Regions from separate parts of the Streptomyces sp. NBC_00996 genome, predicted to be linked through region 1. Evidence: riboswitches for the same ligand, from Rfam matches in the RefSeq annotation. Region 1 holds a riboswitch; each other region holds the start of a gene.
What was found. A riboswitch is a leader RNA that binds a small molecule or an ion and turns the genes downstream of it on or off. The one in region 1 is predicted to bind cyclic di-AMP.
Positions count from the first base shown of each region.

Region 2: linked by a shared signal. The riboswitch ahead of OG390_RS30535 (transglycosylase SLT domain-containing protein) and the one ahead of OG390_RS38070 (M23 family metallopeptidase) in region 1 are both predicted to bind cyclic di-AMP.
Region 3: linked by a shared signal. The riboswitch ahead of OG390_RS07060 (NlpC/P60 family protein) and the one ahead of OG390_RS38070 (M23 family metallopeptidase) in region 1 are both predicted to bind cyclic di-AMP.
Region 4: linked by a shared signal. The riboswitch ahead of OG390_RS24355 (M23 family metallopeptidase) and the one ahead of OG390_RS38070 (M23 family metallopeptidase) in region 1 are both predicted to bind cyclic di-AMP.

Region 1 covers NZ_CP108723.1:8,143,199-8,146,702, forward strand. Annotated here, with positions in the region: gene OG390_RS38065 (M16 family metallopeptidase) at 1-1,244, shown strand, start outside; cyclic di-AMP (ydaO/yuaA leader) riboswitch at 1,480-1,639, shown strand; gene OG390_RS38070 (M23 family metallopeptidase) at 1,653-2,417, shown strand; gene OG390_RS38075 (GntR family transcriptional regulator) at 2,603-3,298, shown strand.
Region 2 covers NZ_CP108723.1:6,476,259-6,479,762, forward strand. Annotated here, with positions in the region: gene OG390_RS30530 (HAD family hydrolase) at 278-1,117, shown strand; gene OG390_RS30535 (transglycosylase SLT domain-containing protein) at 1,111-1,866, opposite strand; cyclic di-AMP (ydaO/yuaA leader) riboswitch at 1,870-2,057, opposite strand; gene OG390_RS30540 (hypothetical protein) at 2,296-2,625, opposite strand; gene OG390_RS30545 (CocE/NonD family hydrolase) at 2,736-3,504, opposite strand, start outside.
Region 3 covers NZ_CP108723.1:1,449,213-1,452,716, reverse strand. Annotated here, with positions in the region: partial or broken gene OG390_RS07070 (glucosidase) at 1-19, shown strand, start outside; gene OG390_RS07065 (luciferase family protein) at 46-513, opposite strand; gene OG390_RS07060 (NlpC/P60 family protein) at 640-1,797, opposite strand; cyclic di-AMP (ydaO/yuaA leader) riboswitch at 1,806-1,965, opposite strand; gene OG390_RS07055 (hypothetical protein) at 2,272-2,499, shown strand; gene OG390_RS07050 (DUF2182 domain-containing protein) at 2,547-2,978, opposite strand; gene OG390_RS07045 (hypothetical protein) at 3,036-3,365, opposite strand.
Region 4 covers NZ_CP108723.1:5,176,575-5,180,078, forward strand. Annotated here, with positions in the region: gene OG390_RS24350 (aldo/keto reductase) at 1-499, opposite strand, end outside; gene OG390_RS24355 (M23 family metallopeptidase) at 657-1,694, opposite strand; cyclic di-AMP (ydaO/yuaA leader) riboswitch at 1,706-1,862, opposite strand; gene OG390_RS24360 (PP2C family protein-serine/threonine phosphatase) at 2,096-3,271, opposite strand; tRNA gene OG390_RS24365 (tRNA-Met) at 3,496-3,504, opposite strand, start outside.

The DNA of each region.
Region 1 (3,504 bases):
CCGTCGAGGTGATCCTCGCCGCGCCGCTGGAGGCCGAACCGGCGGGCCTCGACGGCATCGCCACGATCATGGCGCGTGCCTTCTCCGAGGGCACCGACAAGCACTCCGCCGAGGAGTTCGCCGCCGAGCTGGAGCGCTGCGGTGCCACCCTCGACTCGCACGCCGACCACCCTGGCGTGCGCCTGTCGCTCGAAGTGCCCGTCTCGCGTCTCCCCAAGGCGCTCGGTCTGCTCGCCGATGCCCTGAGGGCACCGGCGTTCGCGGACAGTGAGGTCGAGCGACTGGTCCGCAACCGCCTGGACGAGATCCCGCACGAGACGGCCAACCCGGCCCGCCGTGCCGCCAAGGAGCTCTCCAAGGAGCTGTTCCCGGCGACCTCGCGCATGTCGCGTCCGCGCCAGGGCACCGAGGAGACCGTCCAGAAGATCGACTCGGCGACCGTCCGCGCCTTCTACGAGAAGCACGTACGCCCCGCGACGGCCACCGCCGTCATCGTCGGTGACCTGACCGATGTCGACCTCGACGAGCTGCTCGCCGACACGCTCGGCTCCTGGACCGGCTCGTCCGCCGAGCCCCGCCCCGTGCCGCCGGTGAGCGCCGACGACACCGGCCGCGTGATCATCGTGGACCGCCCCGGCGCCGTCCAGACACAGCTGCTCATCGGCCGCGTCGGCGCCGACCGGCACGACCGCGTCTGGCCCGCCCAGGTGCTCGGTACGTACTGCCTCGGCGGCACCCTCACCTCACGCCTGGACCGCGTCCTGCGCGAGGAAAAGGGCTACACCTACGGTGTGCGGGCGTTCGGCCAGGTGCTGCGCTCCGCTCCGGACGGCACGGGCGTCGCGATGCTCGCCATCAGTGGCTCGGTGGACACGCCGAACACCGGTCCGGCGCTCGACGACCTGTGGAAGGTGCTGCGTACCCTCGCCGCCGAGGGCCTGACGGACGCCGAGCGCGACATCGCCGTACAGAACCTGGTGGGTGTGGCGCCCCTCAAGTTCGAGACCGCGGCGGCCGTCGCGAGCACGCTCGCCGACCAGGTCGAGCAGTACCTGCCGGACGACTATCAGGCGACGCTCTATCAGCAGCTCGCCGCGACGGGCACCGTGGAGGCCACCGCGGCCGCCGTGAACGCCTTCCCGGTGGACCGTCTGGTGACCGTCCTGGTGGGTGACGCCGCGCAGATCGAGGAGCCCGTCAAGGCGCTCGGAATCGGTGAAGTGACCGTCGTCCGGGCCGAGTAGAGCAGCGCGTCTCCCTGAGGACCCAGGTGACTGAAGAGCCACCTGGGTCTCCTTTTTGCCCGAACTTCGGGCCTCTTTCCGGACTTCGTCCACAAGGTGTCCGTATTGATAGGGAGGTTGCCTGTCTGCCCTGTGGCATGCGCTACAAAAGCCGTGATCCGTTTGTTGATTGAAAGATGCCCCGCTTAGCGTCGATCCGGCTGTTCGTCAGGCAGTGCGCCGCGCCCGCGGCACCGGACAGTCATCGCCGAGTCCCCGTACGGCGCGAGCCAGGGGAGCCGGGGACCCGCACGCAGTCCCTGGGGTGAATCGGACGCCCTCCCCGGAGGGAGTCCGTAGGAGACCTTCCTGCTCCGAACCCGTCAGCTAACCCGGTAGGCGAGAAGGAAGGAAAGGATCAGCCCCTACATGGCGTTCACCTGTGGCACAGGGAAGCACCGTCGCCCGAGCCGCGTGAAGCGCACGACCACGAACGCCGTCGGCGTCGCGGCGCTCACCACCACCGGCGTCATCGGAACCCTGGCCGCCCCGGCACTCGCCGCGGACACCTCCGCCGAGCAGACCGGGCTGACCCCGATCATCACCATCGGCGACACCCTCGCCGAGAAGATCGACGAGCAGGCCGTCGCCCAGCAGCGAGCCGCCGACGAGGCCGCCGCGCGGAAGAAGGCCGAGGAGGCCGCCCGCAAGGAGGCCGCGGCGAGGGCCAAGGAGGCGCGCGAGGCCAAGGAGCGCGCCGCCCGCGCAGCCGAGCGCAAACGTCTCAACACCTTCGTCCCGCCGATCACCGGCTCGTACATCTCCACCGGCTACAAGGCCGGCGGCAGCCTCTGGTCCTCCGGCAGCCACACGGGCGTCGACTTCCACGCCGCATCCGGCACCTCGGTGCACGCCGTCGGCTCCGGTACGGTCGTCACGGCCGGCTGGGGCGGCGCGTACGGCAACCAGATCGTCATCAAGATGCACGACGGCACGTACACGATGTACGGGCACCTCTCGTCCATCGGCGTCTCGGTGGGCCGGACGGTCACCCCGGGCCAGCAGATAGGCCTCTCCGGGTCCACCGGCAACACGACTGGGCCACACCTCCACTTCGAGGCCCGTACGACCGCGGAGTACGGCTCGGACATCGATCCGGTCGCGTACCTTCGCTCGCACGGTGTGAACGTCTGACGAGCGCTTCATCAGTTCTGTTGCCCCGGCTCGCCGAGCCGGGGCAACGTCGTTTCACACGGCCGGTGTCCAAAAAATATCCATGGATTCCGGCCTGCCATCGGAAATTCCGGCTCCCTGCAATAGAGTCACTGAACAAGCGTCAATCGATGGCGTTTCGCGGGGATTAAAGCGGAGGTCCGGTCATGCGTATTCCGGCGCACTCGGTATGCACGGCGATCCGTGACGACATCGTCGCGGGTGTCTACGAGCGAGGCGGCCGGCTCACCGAGGAACTGCTCGCGCGCCGGTACGGCGTCTCGCGCGTCCCCGTGCGCGAGGCCCTGCGGACGCTGGAGGCCGAGGGCTTCGTCGTCACCCGTCGGCACGCGGGCGCGTGCGTCGCGGAGCCCACCGAGCAGGAGGCCTCCGATCTGCTGGAGATGCGCATGCTCCTTGAGCCGCTGGGGGCCGCGCGGGCCGCGCAGCGCCGTACCGAGGCCCACCTCAAGGTGCTCCGAGGCCTGGTCAGGCTGGGCCAGGAGCGGGCCAGAAGGGGCCACAGCGAGGATCTGCGCTCGCTGGGCGGCTGGTTCCACGAGACCCTCGCGCAGGCCTCCGGAAGCCCCGCGCTGACCTCCACGCTCGCCCAGCTGCGGCACAAGATCGCGTGGATGTATGCGGTGGAGGCGTCGGCCAACCTCGCGGAGTCCTGGGCGGAACACGGCGGCATCGTGGACGCCGTGGCGCGCGGCGACAGCGAGCGGGCCCGGGCGATCACGGCCCTGCACACCGAGCGCGCCGCGGCCGCGCACCGGCTCCGTTTTCCCACCGGTGGAGATCGTCCGGACCGTGTGAGGACTTCGCAACCTCCCGTAAACATGACGGGCCCGCGGCATTAACACGGGCGCCGTATACAAAGAGGGATATTCGCCAGCGGCCTATTTCTACTGCCCCTTTTCGCGTGCCGGGAATTCCGGTGCGTGTTATTTCCGTGGGCGTGACGCGGGGTGCGCGGTGACATGCGCAGAATTTCTGGGCGGCGTACGGAAAACGGCTGAGCCGCGCCGCCCGGGAAGGGGCGACGCGGCTCAGCCGCGTGGTGTCC
Region 2 (3,504 bases), 1.7 Mb from region 1:
TGCGCCCCCTGACCGTCGCATCACATCGGTGCGGCTCGGGGCCCTCGTCCCGCCCGCGGCTCGCGGCAGGCCAACTCCGCATCTTGGAACGGCCGTTGGACGTCGACATGGTGGCCTGCGTCGGTGTGGACGGGAGTGGAACACCCACGGCCGGTACGGCCGATAAGGCCCGTACCGCCCATACCGTCCGTGCGGTGAACGGCGTTGCTGACGGGATACCGGACGTCGTCCGGTTCACGCCGGGCCGATGAGACGTTCGATCCGTATTCTTCGGATCATGGCCGCTCCGACTGCATATTCACTCATCGCCACTGACCTGGACGGAACGCTGCTGCGCGGCGACGACACACTCTCCGACCGGTCGCGCGCCGCGTTGGCGAGAGCCACGGCCGAGGGTGCCCAGCATCTGGTGGTGACGGGACGGCCGGCGCCGAGGGTCCGACCGCTGCTGGACGAACTCGGCGGCCAGGGACTGGCGGTGTGCGGGCAGGGGGCGCAGTTGTACGACGCCGGGGCGCACCGTCTGCTGTGGTCGGTGACCCTGGACAGGGAGCTGGCGGAAACCGCGCTCGGCAAGATCGAAGCGGAGGTCGGGCTGCTCTACGCGGCGGTGGACCAGGACGGTGTGGACGGCCTGACGCTCATCGAGCCGGGATATGTCATGCCGCATCCGACGCTGCCGGCCGTGCGGGTGCCGCGCCGCGACGACCTCTGGTCGGAGCCCATCAGCAAGGTGCTGCTCCGTCACCCTTCGCTGTCCGACGACGAGTTGGCGTCGGCGGCGCGGGGAGTGGTCGGTTCGCTGGCGACGGTCACCATGTCGGGGCCGGGTACCGTCGAACTCCAGCCATGCGGCGTGACCAAGGCGACGGGGCTCGCCCTCGCCGCCGCCCACCTCGGTCTCAGCCCCGCCACCACCCTCGCCTTCGGCGACATGCCCAACGACATCCCCATGTTCGACTGGGCCGCCCATGGCGTCGCCATGGCCAACGCCCACCCGGAGCTGAAGACGGTGGCCGACGAGGTGACCCTGTCGAACGAGGAGGATGGGATCGCGGTGGTGCTGGAGCGGCTCTTCGGGGCCCAGGGGAGGGCCCGCGAGAGCGTGGCTCAGTAGGCGCCGTTGACGTTGTCGATCGAGCCGTACTTCGCCGCCGCGTAGTTGCAGGCGGCCGTGATGTTCGCGACCGGGTCGTAGGGGTCCATCGAGGTGCCGGGGACGTGGTACGCCTTGAAGGTCGGGTCGATGACCTGGAGGAGGCCCTTGGACGGGATGCCGGCAGCGGCGTTGGAGTCCCAGTTGTTGATGGCTCGGGGGTTGCCGGAGGACTCGCGCATGACGTTGCGGTGGATGCCGTTGTAGGTGCCTGGAATGTGCGCCTTGCCCATGATGTCCAGTGACTGCTTGATCCAGCCGTCCAGATTGTTGGCGTATGTCTTCGTGGAGGCGGGGGCGGCCGGCGTCGCGGACGTGGTGCTCGCCTTGGGCGCCGAGCCCAGCTTCACGGTCTTCGTGCCCACCGTCAGCGTCAGGCCCGGGGGGAGGATCGCCGGGTTCGCACCGATCACCGCGCGGTTGGCGTCGTACAGCTTCTGCCAGCCGCCGCTCTGCGGGTACTTCTGCGCGATCTTGGACAGGGTGTCGCCCGCGACCACCTTGTAGGTGACGAGCTGGACGTCGGAGATCGTGACTGTGGCGGCCTTTGTGGCCTGCGTCACCTGCGTCACCTGCGTCGGCTGGGCGGCGTGCGCGCCGGTCGCGCACACAAGGGGGAGTGTGAGCGCGACTCCGCCCGTGCCTGCGGCGATCATGCTGCGGATGAGCGGGTTGGGCTTGGGGTGGCAGTGCTGGCCTCGTGCGGGCATGACGACCTTCCTCTCCGGCGCCTGCGAGGTGAGCTGTCGGGTTCGGGCGGGAGGTGCCCGGCCGCGTGGGGGCGCGGCTTTACCCCAAGCCGTTCCGGTGTCCGGATCGGCGGCTTACCTGGGTCCCCCGCTCCTGCCGTGCGTGGGTGGGTGGGTTTCCGAGCGGCGGCAGGATTCGGCGATCCGCTCGGATCGGGGCGAACGTATGCGAGAGCACATGTCGGGAACAAGCCCCGAATTCATGGCTCTGTCCGCTTTAACCTCGAAAAAGGAAGGGATGAAATGCCCGATTATTGCGGAATGTGATCCTCAACTTGCCTTTCGCGAAGGGGGAATCGAGGTCAGGAGGTGTGACGCCGGGGCAAGTCGGACGTGACTCAATTCACGCGACCAAGGCGCATCAAAGCGGCAATGCTTTTAATTCGGACATTACGCTTCGAGAGTCCAGGCCGGGGAATGCCGGTGAGGAGCCGGGCGCACTTCCCACACGCAGAGGCCCGTGTCGCGGTCGTCGTCGGGGAGGCGGCCCGCGTTGGGCTTGAAGTAGAGGCCGTAGTCCCAGTATTCGGGGAGTTCGTGGCACATCAGGTCGGGGTACGGCCCGAACTTCCGTCCCTGGTATGCCCAGTTGATCCTCGCGACGGCTTCCGCCCGTGAGATCCCGAAGCGCGTGACCATCTCGTGGGCCATCTCGCGGAAGTACGCGAGCATGCCCTCGTCGAGGTCCATCAGGAATTCCTCGGTCCGTGTCTGCGCCATGGGCTCAGGGTTCCCTACGGCGCCCCGGCCCTCTAGAGCCTGTCGTCGAACTCCCGTCGTCCGCCCGGAGGGCGGGCGCCGCGGGGCAGGCGGGAGTTCGACGGCAGGGCCTAGCCCGCCGTTCGGGGGATCCGCTTCTCCCAGGTGCGGTGGAAGACCACCTCGTCGCCGTCCTTGCAGATGACCTCGTTGGAGGTGATGAAGTCCTCCGCGTCACAGGTGATTTCGGAGGTCGTCGAGATACGCGCGTCCCAGGGCAGGTCCGGGCGGTGCAGGCGGATCGACCACGTCGAGCGGGCGCGAGCGGAGAGGGGGTGGAAGTCGTTGATGGTGTACGTCTCCAGCGCGTTCTCGGTGAATTCGAGGCCGTCGGGGTAGACGCGGGTGCCGCCGTAACGTGGGTCGACCTCCAGGCGCCAGGCGCTGGCGGCCACGTCGCGAACCACCAGGCGTTCCGGGCGGGGTTCGTCCAGCGTCGTCGGGACGATGACCCCGAGCGGTTCGGACTGCTCCGGTTCCTCGAACGTGATGGAGGGCGTCGACTCCCGTGTCCTTACCGGGAGTTCCAGCAGGCTGCCCGTCGGGTCCAGGGTGAAACCGACCTCCGAGCCCGGCTGCGGCCAGATCCAGGGCCAGTACGCGGAGGAGACGGCGAGGCGGATGCGATGGCCCGGCGGGAACGCGTAGCCGATGCCGTTCAGGTCGAAAACCACCTCCTCCGTAGCACCAGGCTTCCAGGGAATTGCCTGTTCGCGGCCATGACGCTTTGCCAGGTTCAGTACACCCCGGGTGACGAGTGTCGAGGCTCCGTGGGGGGCCACATCACACAGGCGGGCGATCACCTGACCCCGGGGAACCGAGGACGTCAGCCGCAGCCGG
Region 3 (3,504 bases), 6.7 Mb from region 1:
GAACGGTCGCGACGTTGTCGCCGTGCCAGTGGGTCCGTAGCCGCGTCAGCGGCCGTGGGGGATGAACCGGCCGACTGCCTTCCACGCGGCCGGAACCCGACGGTGGCGGAGGGCCGCGGAGGCTCCCGCACGTGGCGGGGGAACCGCCTGAGGCTGCCAGTCGCAGAACGTCGAGGGTCCCTCGGGAAGCGGGTCGCCTCCGGCCCTGTCGTGCTCCTTGAGAGCGACGCTGATCAGCGTGAGCAGGAGCGCCACATCGGCGTCGCAGTCCAGCAGCACGGTGATCCACGACGAGCCGGGGTGCACCCGCACAGCGGTGCTGTGCTGCAGGTGCGGGAGCAGCCGATGGACGGCCGCATGCGTGAGATGCAGGTCCGCGGCGTCGTCGGAGTGGAAGTGGACGATGTCGTGCCCCGACGTCCCGAAGGCGCGCCCTGCGGCGCATCGGGGTGAGCCACTTATCAGGTTCGGCCATGACTCCAGTTGGGTCATGGCGCGATCGGCCACGGTCATGCGCACCATGGTCGCGCACTATTCACCCTGCCAACTACCCCTCTTCACTCTCTGCTTGGTCAGCCGGCCGGCTGTTCCGTGCCTCTCACGATCACTGAGCAGCCCCGCGCACCGAGGCCGCAGGGCTCACGCGGGCCGCGCCGCGCTGTGGATCGCCGAGGCTGCGGCGTAGAAGATCGACTCCTCGCGCACGTATGCCCCCGGGCTCGGCGCGTGGATCATCATGCCGTCGCCGATGTAGAGCCCGACGTGGCTGATGTCGCCGTAGAAGAAGATCAGGTCGCCGGGCCGGATGTCGGCGAGGGGGATGGCCGTACCGACGGTCGCCTGATCGCGCGCGGTGCGCGGGAGTGCGGCCCCTGCGGTTCTCCAGGCGGCCTGGGTGAGGCCCGAGCAGTCGTACGAGCCCGGTCCGGACGCGCCCCAGACACATGGCCTGCCGATCTGTCCACGGGCGAAGGCGAGTACCTTCGCGGCTTTGCTGTCGTACCCGGTGTCCGAGGCGCTGTCCACGCCGATGGGCACGACCGCGGCGATGGACGTGGTGGTGCCGAGAGCGGCCGATTGCTGCGGCTGCCACTCCTCTTCGGGCCGGAGAGGAGTCGTTTGCTCGTAGGCACGCCAGGAATCTTTCGCCGGCCGGGATTCGATCGCCGGGACGGGTGCCGTCAGCTGCGGGGTGTGCCGGGAGAGCAACTCGCGGGCCACCGCGAGCTTCTGCTGGATCTGCTCCTTGGAAGTCTTCAACGAGGCCGAGGGCCGACGCGGTTCCGCGGCGGGTGCCGGCAGGGCCCTGGCGACTTCCTGCCGTGTCCGTGGCGCGGCCGGCAGCGCCGCGACGGCCCCGGAGGTCAACTCCGCCACCGGATCGGCAGTCACCCCGGCGACAGGCCCGGCGGTCAACTCCGGGACGGGCCGGGCGGCCCACTCCAGCCCACGGCGCGCGAGCCCGTCCGCCGGACGTTCCGCCGGACGTGTGGGCCGTGCCTCACCCGGGCGCTTCGGCATCCTGTCGGCCGGCAGCCTCGCCGGGACGGTCGGCCCCAACTGCGCGCGCGACACGTCGAACCATTGCCTGGTGACGTCGTCGAGGGCGGGATCCCTGGGCCTGCGCCCGCTGTCGAGCGCAGGGTTGACGCTCCTGCGCGTTCCCGTGGACATCGCGCGGGTGGCGTTGTAGTTCCCGGTGGCGGTCTCGGCCTGGTCGTAGAGGCTGCTGATCCGCTGTCGGACCTCTTCGCGGCTCGGTCCGTCCGCTGCGGGCGGCGTGGCGTCGGGAGCCATGGGGGACGCACTCCTTCCGTATTCCGCCTACCGAGTCGACTGTCGGGTTCGGGTGACGGTTCGCGGAAGGCATGCCCTACGGCCCTTGCCCTGCTGGGCAGTTGGGCCGATTCACCCCAAAGTCGGTCGGGTCCCCGGCCCCGGCTGCCACGGGGGCGCACCGGACTCGGCGGAGGCCGCGCGATCCGGCGAGGTTCGCCGGAGGCAGTCGTGCGGTCCGCCGGTCAACCTAGCCAATTTGTGCGCCTCGCGTGAAGGTTGAAGTGCGAAGTGTCCGATATGTATTTGTGACCTTCGCTGTACTGGCCGCCCCGGCCCGAGCGGTTGGCGTGACCGGGGGTGAACAGCTCGACTGCGATCCCGGTCGTACGCGCTGACCTGGTCCGCTGTCTGCGGGTCGCGCAGTTGATCTCGCAGCCGGAACTGTGGGCTCCATCACAGCGCACGCCGGCATGGGCCTGATGAAGTGACCGAATGCTCGGAGTGCTCATCAACCTCCTGCCGTTCTGGGTCCGCGAACCCCTCTTCGTCGCGCTCGGCATCCCCTTCACCGGCTTTCTTTTCTACGCGGTCGCCAGGGACGGGGAACCACTCATGGCCGCGCTCGGCATCGCCGTGCTCGCATTCACCGCCTTGCGTGTGTACACGATGGTCCGCCTGCTCCGAGCCCGTCGCCCGGCTCAGGACGCCAACGGCGCATGACAGTTCGGCTCGGCATGCGACCGCGACTCACGGCATGAGATGCGCGGTCACGCCATCGGCTGCCTCGACGGCCCGGAGGGTTGCAGTCCTGGCAGCAGCCAGCTCTGGAACGGAGCCCGTGCGGCCAGGACCAGGAACGCCACGCCCACCGCGGTGCTGAATGCCGGTCCGAGTCGCCACAGCTTCTCCATGAAGATGACGACCGTGAGTGCGGCCATCGCCGCGATGTTCATCGTGCCCAGCGGGATGAGGACGATCATGAGCCCCCAGCAGCAGCCTACGCAGTAGAGCCCATGGTGGACCCCGACGCGCAGGTCACGGGCGCCCGGCCGGTAGCCGCCATGGCACACGAGCTGACCCGCGGGGCTTCGGCAGTGGCGCAGGCAGATGTTCTTCAGCGGACTGAACTGGTGGAGTCCGGCCAGCAGGAAGGCCCCGGCGCCGATCCAGCGCCCGGCTTCGGGGGTGGCTGTCGACAAGATCGCCGGTCGCGACGAGGATCCCGTACACGACGAGGCCGAATGCCGCCCACGCGATCAGGTATCCGCCCACGAACTGGGTGATCCGGGCCGCGCGGGCCGCCCCGGAGGACTGACAGCCGATGGCCGGGCCCAGGTGATGGCCATCGGCGCCACGGACTGGACCATCATGGCGATCATCATGATCACCCAGAGCAGGAGGAACGGCGCAAGATCGAGGCCCATCGTTCCCGGCCCCGGCTCCATGCCGTGGGCCTGCTCCACTACGAGGAACCACGCGAGGAGGGTCGGCAGCAGCAAGGGGGACCAGGCGACGCTCATCGTGCGGGCGGGGGTTGGGTTGGCCGGCCGCACGTGTCCGGAGAGGGATGCCCAGTTACGGAACATATTTCCAGGTCATCACGGAAGGCAGCCGATCGCGCGGCAGCCGTTCTGTCCCGCAGAACCTGGCCACCTGCGAGGACGGGGGTGAACCGAGGTGATGACCCGCGTCAGCGAGCGGATGAACCACCGCTACGATCCCGGC
Region 4 (3,504 bases), 3.0 Mb from region 1:
CCAGGGACTCCCGGAGCCGCTCGGGCGAGATGTTGGACGCGGCGATGTGACGCACCTTGCCCGCCTTCACCAGCTCGTCGAGCGCGCCGAGGATCTCCTCGACCGGCACCTCGGGCTTGTCGAAGTGCGTGTAGTAGAGGTCGACGTAGTCGGTGCCCAGGCGGCGCAGGGACGCGTCGGCCGCGGCCTTGATGTTGGCGCCGGACAGCCCCGGAAACTCGGGGTGCTGGCTGACCTTGGTGGCGACCACGACATCCGAACGGTTGCCGCGCGCCTTGAGCCACTTGCCGATGATGGTCTCGGACTCGCCGCCCTTGTTGCCCTCGATCCACGCCGAGTACGAGTCGGCCGTGTCGAGGAAGTTGCCGCCGGCGGCCGCGTACGCGTCGAGCACGGAGAAGGACTGGGCCTCGTCGGCGGTCCAGCCGAACACGTTGCCGCCGAGGGAGAGCGGGAAGACCTCGAGGTCGGAGGAACCAAGCTTGCGCAGAGAAGTCATGCTCAACTTCAACACCCGTACCGGATGGGTGCATTCCACACGCGATTACCCGCCCGATCACCCGCACGCCCCGCACGACTGCGCACACGCCTGACCGGCAGCCCTGACGTCGGGGGGTTGTCGGTCAGGACCACCGGGGATCAGGAGAACGTACGTGTCAGGGGGTGAGGCCCTTGCCGCGCAGCCACGCCATCGGGTCGATCGCGTCGCCGCCGTCGGGGTGGACCTCCAGGTGCAGGTGCGGCCCGGTGACGTTGCCCGTCGCGCCCACGCGCCCGATCACGTCACCCGTGGCGACCTTCTGGCCCACGCTGACGCTGATCGACGACTGGTGGCAGAACCACAGCTCCGTACCGTCGTCGAGGGTGAGGATCGTACGGTAGCCGTACGCGCCGGCCCAGCCCGCCTCCGTGACGGTCGCGCTGTGGATCGCCTTGATCAGCGTGCCGGTGGGTGCGGCGAAGTCGAGGCCGGTGTGGTAGCCGGAGGACCACATGGAGCCGGCCTCGCCGAAGCGGGAGGTCAGCGTGTACGAGGAGGTGGGCAGCGAGTAGCTCTTGGCGAGCTCGGCGAGGCGCTTGGCCTCGGCGGCCTTCTTGGCCGCTTCGTCCGCCTGCTTCTTCGCGGCGGCGGCCTTGGCCTCGGCGTCGTCCTGCTGCTTGGCGGCGAGCGCGACGGCCTGCTTCGCGGCGGCGGTCTCGGCGGCGTCCTGGGCCGCGCTGTCGACCTGGTCCTGCTGCGACTCGGCCTGCTGCATGATGCGGGCGCGCAGTGCCTCGCCCGCGTCGGTGGTGCCCTGCGCGGAGTCGGCGCTGGTCAGACCGGCGCTGGTGAGCGGGGTGGCGGAGCCCTTCGGCGTGCTGGAGCCGCCGTCGGATATCAGAGCCTTGGCGGATTCGGTGACCGACGACAGGTCGGGCAGCGAGATCGACACCGGCGACTTGCCGGGCGCCGCGGTGGCCATGCCGCCCGCGCCGACGGCGGCGATGACGCCTACGCCGAGAACCGTGGAGCTGCGCGCGAGTCCTCCGCCGCGCTGCTTGCTGACGCGGTGCCGGCCGCGGACGGGACGGACGGAATCCTCAGTGGGATTCCACTCCTCCCAGGGACCCTCGTCGTTGCCGTACGCGTAGCCGAAGGGCTGTGTGTCGTCGGGCGCGAACGAGGTTTGCTGGGCAGGCCGGTTGGACGCCACGTGGGCGTGCTCCTTTCCTTCCTTCTCGCCTACCGGGTTAGCTGACGGGTTCGGAGCAGGAAGGTCTCCTACGCGCGTCCACCACGGTTTCTCCACCGTGAAAGACGCTCGATTCACCCCAAGTTGGTGGTTCCCCGGTTCCCTTGCGGAATTCGGCGCGTGCGCACGGAGCCGCCTCTTGTGACGGCTGGGACGACCGCGCTGCGTTATCGAACGTTAATAGACCCGGGTACCGGATTCCAAGCTGTTCGGACTGATCGTTAACGCTTTTGGCCAGGACTTTGGGGTCACCACCGGCCCAAATCGGGCGAGTTGACCACGCTCCATAAACATCGATTCAGTTGACGGTGTGTCAGTTGTTATGCGGAGGGGCACCGTCCGATCACCCCTCGTGACAACAATCAAGAACGCCGTACGGACGACTCACCGGGAAGCCGTGGAGGCGACTCCCAAGAACGCCGCACGGCAAGCAGCGCCATGTCGTCCGTCGTGCCGTCTCCTGTGTGCCTGCGGACTTCCTCGGCGAGGGCCGCCAGCAGGGCGTCCGGCCCGGGGAAGACGCGTCCCGCGAGGCGCGCGGCGGGATCGTAGAAGCCCCCGCGCCGGTCGCGGGCTTCGGACAGGCCATCGGTGTGGAGGAGCAGCGTCGCGCCCTGCGGGAACTTGGCCTGCATCGCCCGGTCGGGCCAGGTGCCCAACTCGCCCATGCCGAGCGGCAGCGCGGGATCCTCGGCGTCGAGTGAGACGAGCGTGCCGTCCGCGTGCAGCAGCAGCGGCGGCGGATGGCCGCGGTTGACGATCCGTACGACGTCCTCGCCGTGCGGGATCTCCGCGAGTACGGCCGTGGTGAACCCCTCGAAGGCATCGAGGCCCTCGCGCCGGGTGCCCTCGCGCGCCAGCGCCCGTTCCAGGCGCTGCGCGACCGCCTCCAGCGTCGCCTCCTGCTCGGCCGCCTCCCGGAACGCCCCGATGACGACGGCGACGGCGCCCACCGCGCCCATCCCCTTGCCGCGCACGTCGCCCACGACCAGCCGTACGCCGTGCGGGGAGTCCTGCACCGCGTACAGGTCGCCGCCGATGAACGCGTCCGCCTGCGCGGCCTCGTAGCGCGCCGCGACCTCGAGGCCGCCGATCCGCTCGTCGGGTTCCGGCAGCACGGCGCGCTGGGCGGACTCGGCGATCTCCCGGACCGTGGCGAGCCGTGCGTCGCTGCGGCGGACGAGGATGTTGATGACGACGGCCAGGACGCCGGCCGTCGCCACCGTCACCACTTCGGTGATCGAGTCGACGTCCAGGACGATGCCGAGCCTGATGTGGATCGCGAACACCGCGGTGATGGCCGCGAGGCCGGTGAGCACCGTGCCGCGCAGTGAGTAGAGGGGCGCGGCCACCAACGGCGCGGCCGTGAAGAGGGGGGCCGCGGTGAAGTCGGACGGCATGAAGTAGTCGTAGAAGGCCCCGCCGACGATGAGCAGTGCGGGAAGCGCCCGGACGAAGGCGCGCGCCTTCGAGATCCTGTGCCGGCCGGGTTCCGCGCGGCCGAGCCGCGGGGTGCTCCCGAGGCCGGGGGCGGGCATGGGGTCGCCGGACAGCCGTCCACCGGATTGGTCGTACGGGCCCTGGGCCCGCTGCTCGCCTGTTTGCTGCCCCACTCATCCAGGTTTCCCGGAGCGGAGGCAGGGGGCGACCCGTGTGGACCGACCGGGGGATGCGGAGAGGTGGGGGATGTGCGGAGCCGTGGTGACCGGCACGCACCAAGGGCCGGAACTCGTGAATCCGAGTTCCGGCCCTTGGCCTTCAGTAGCGGGGA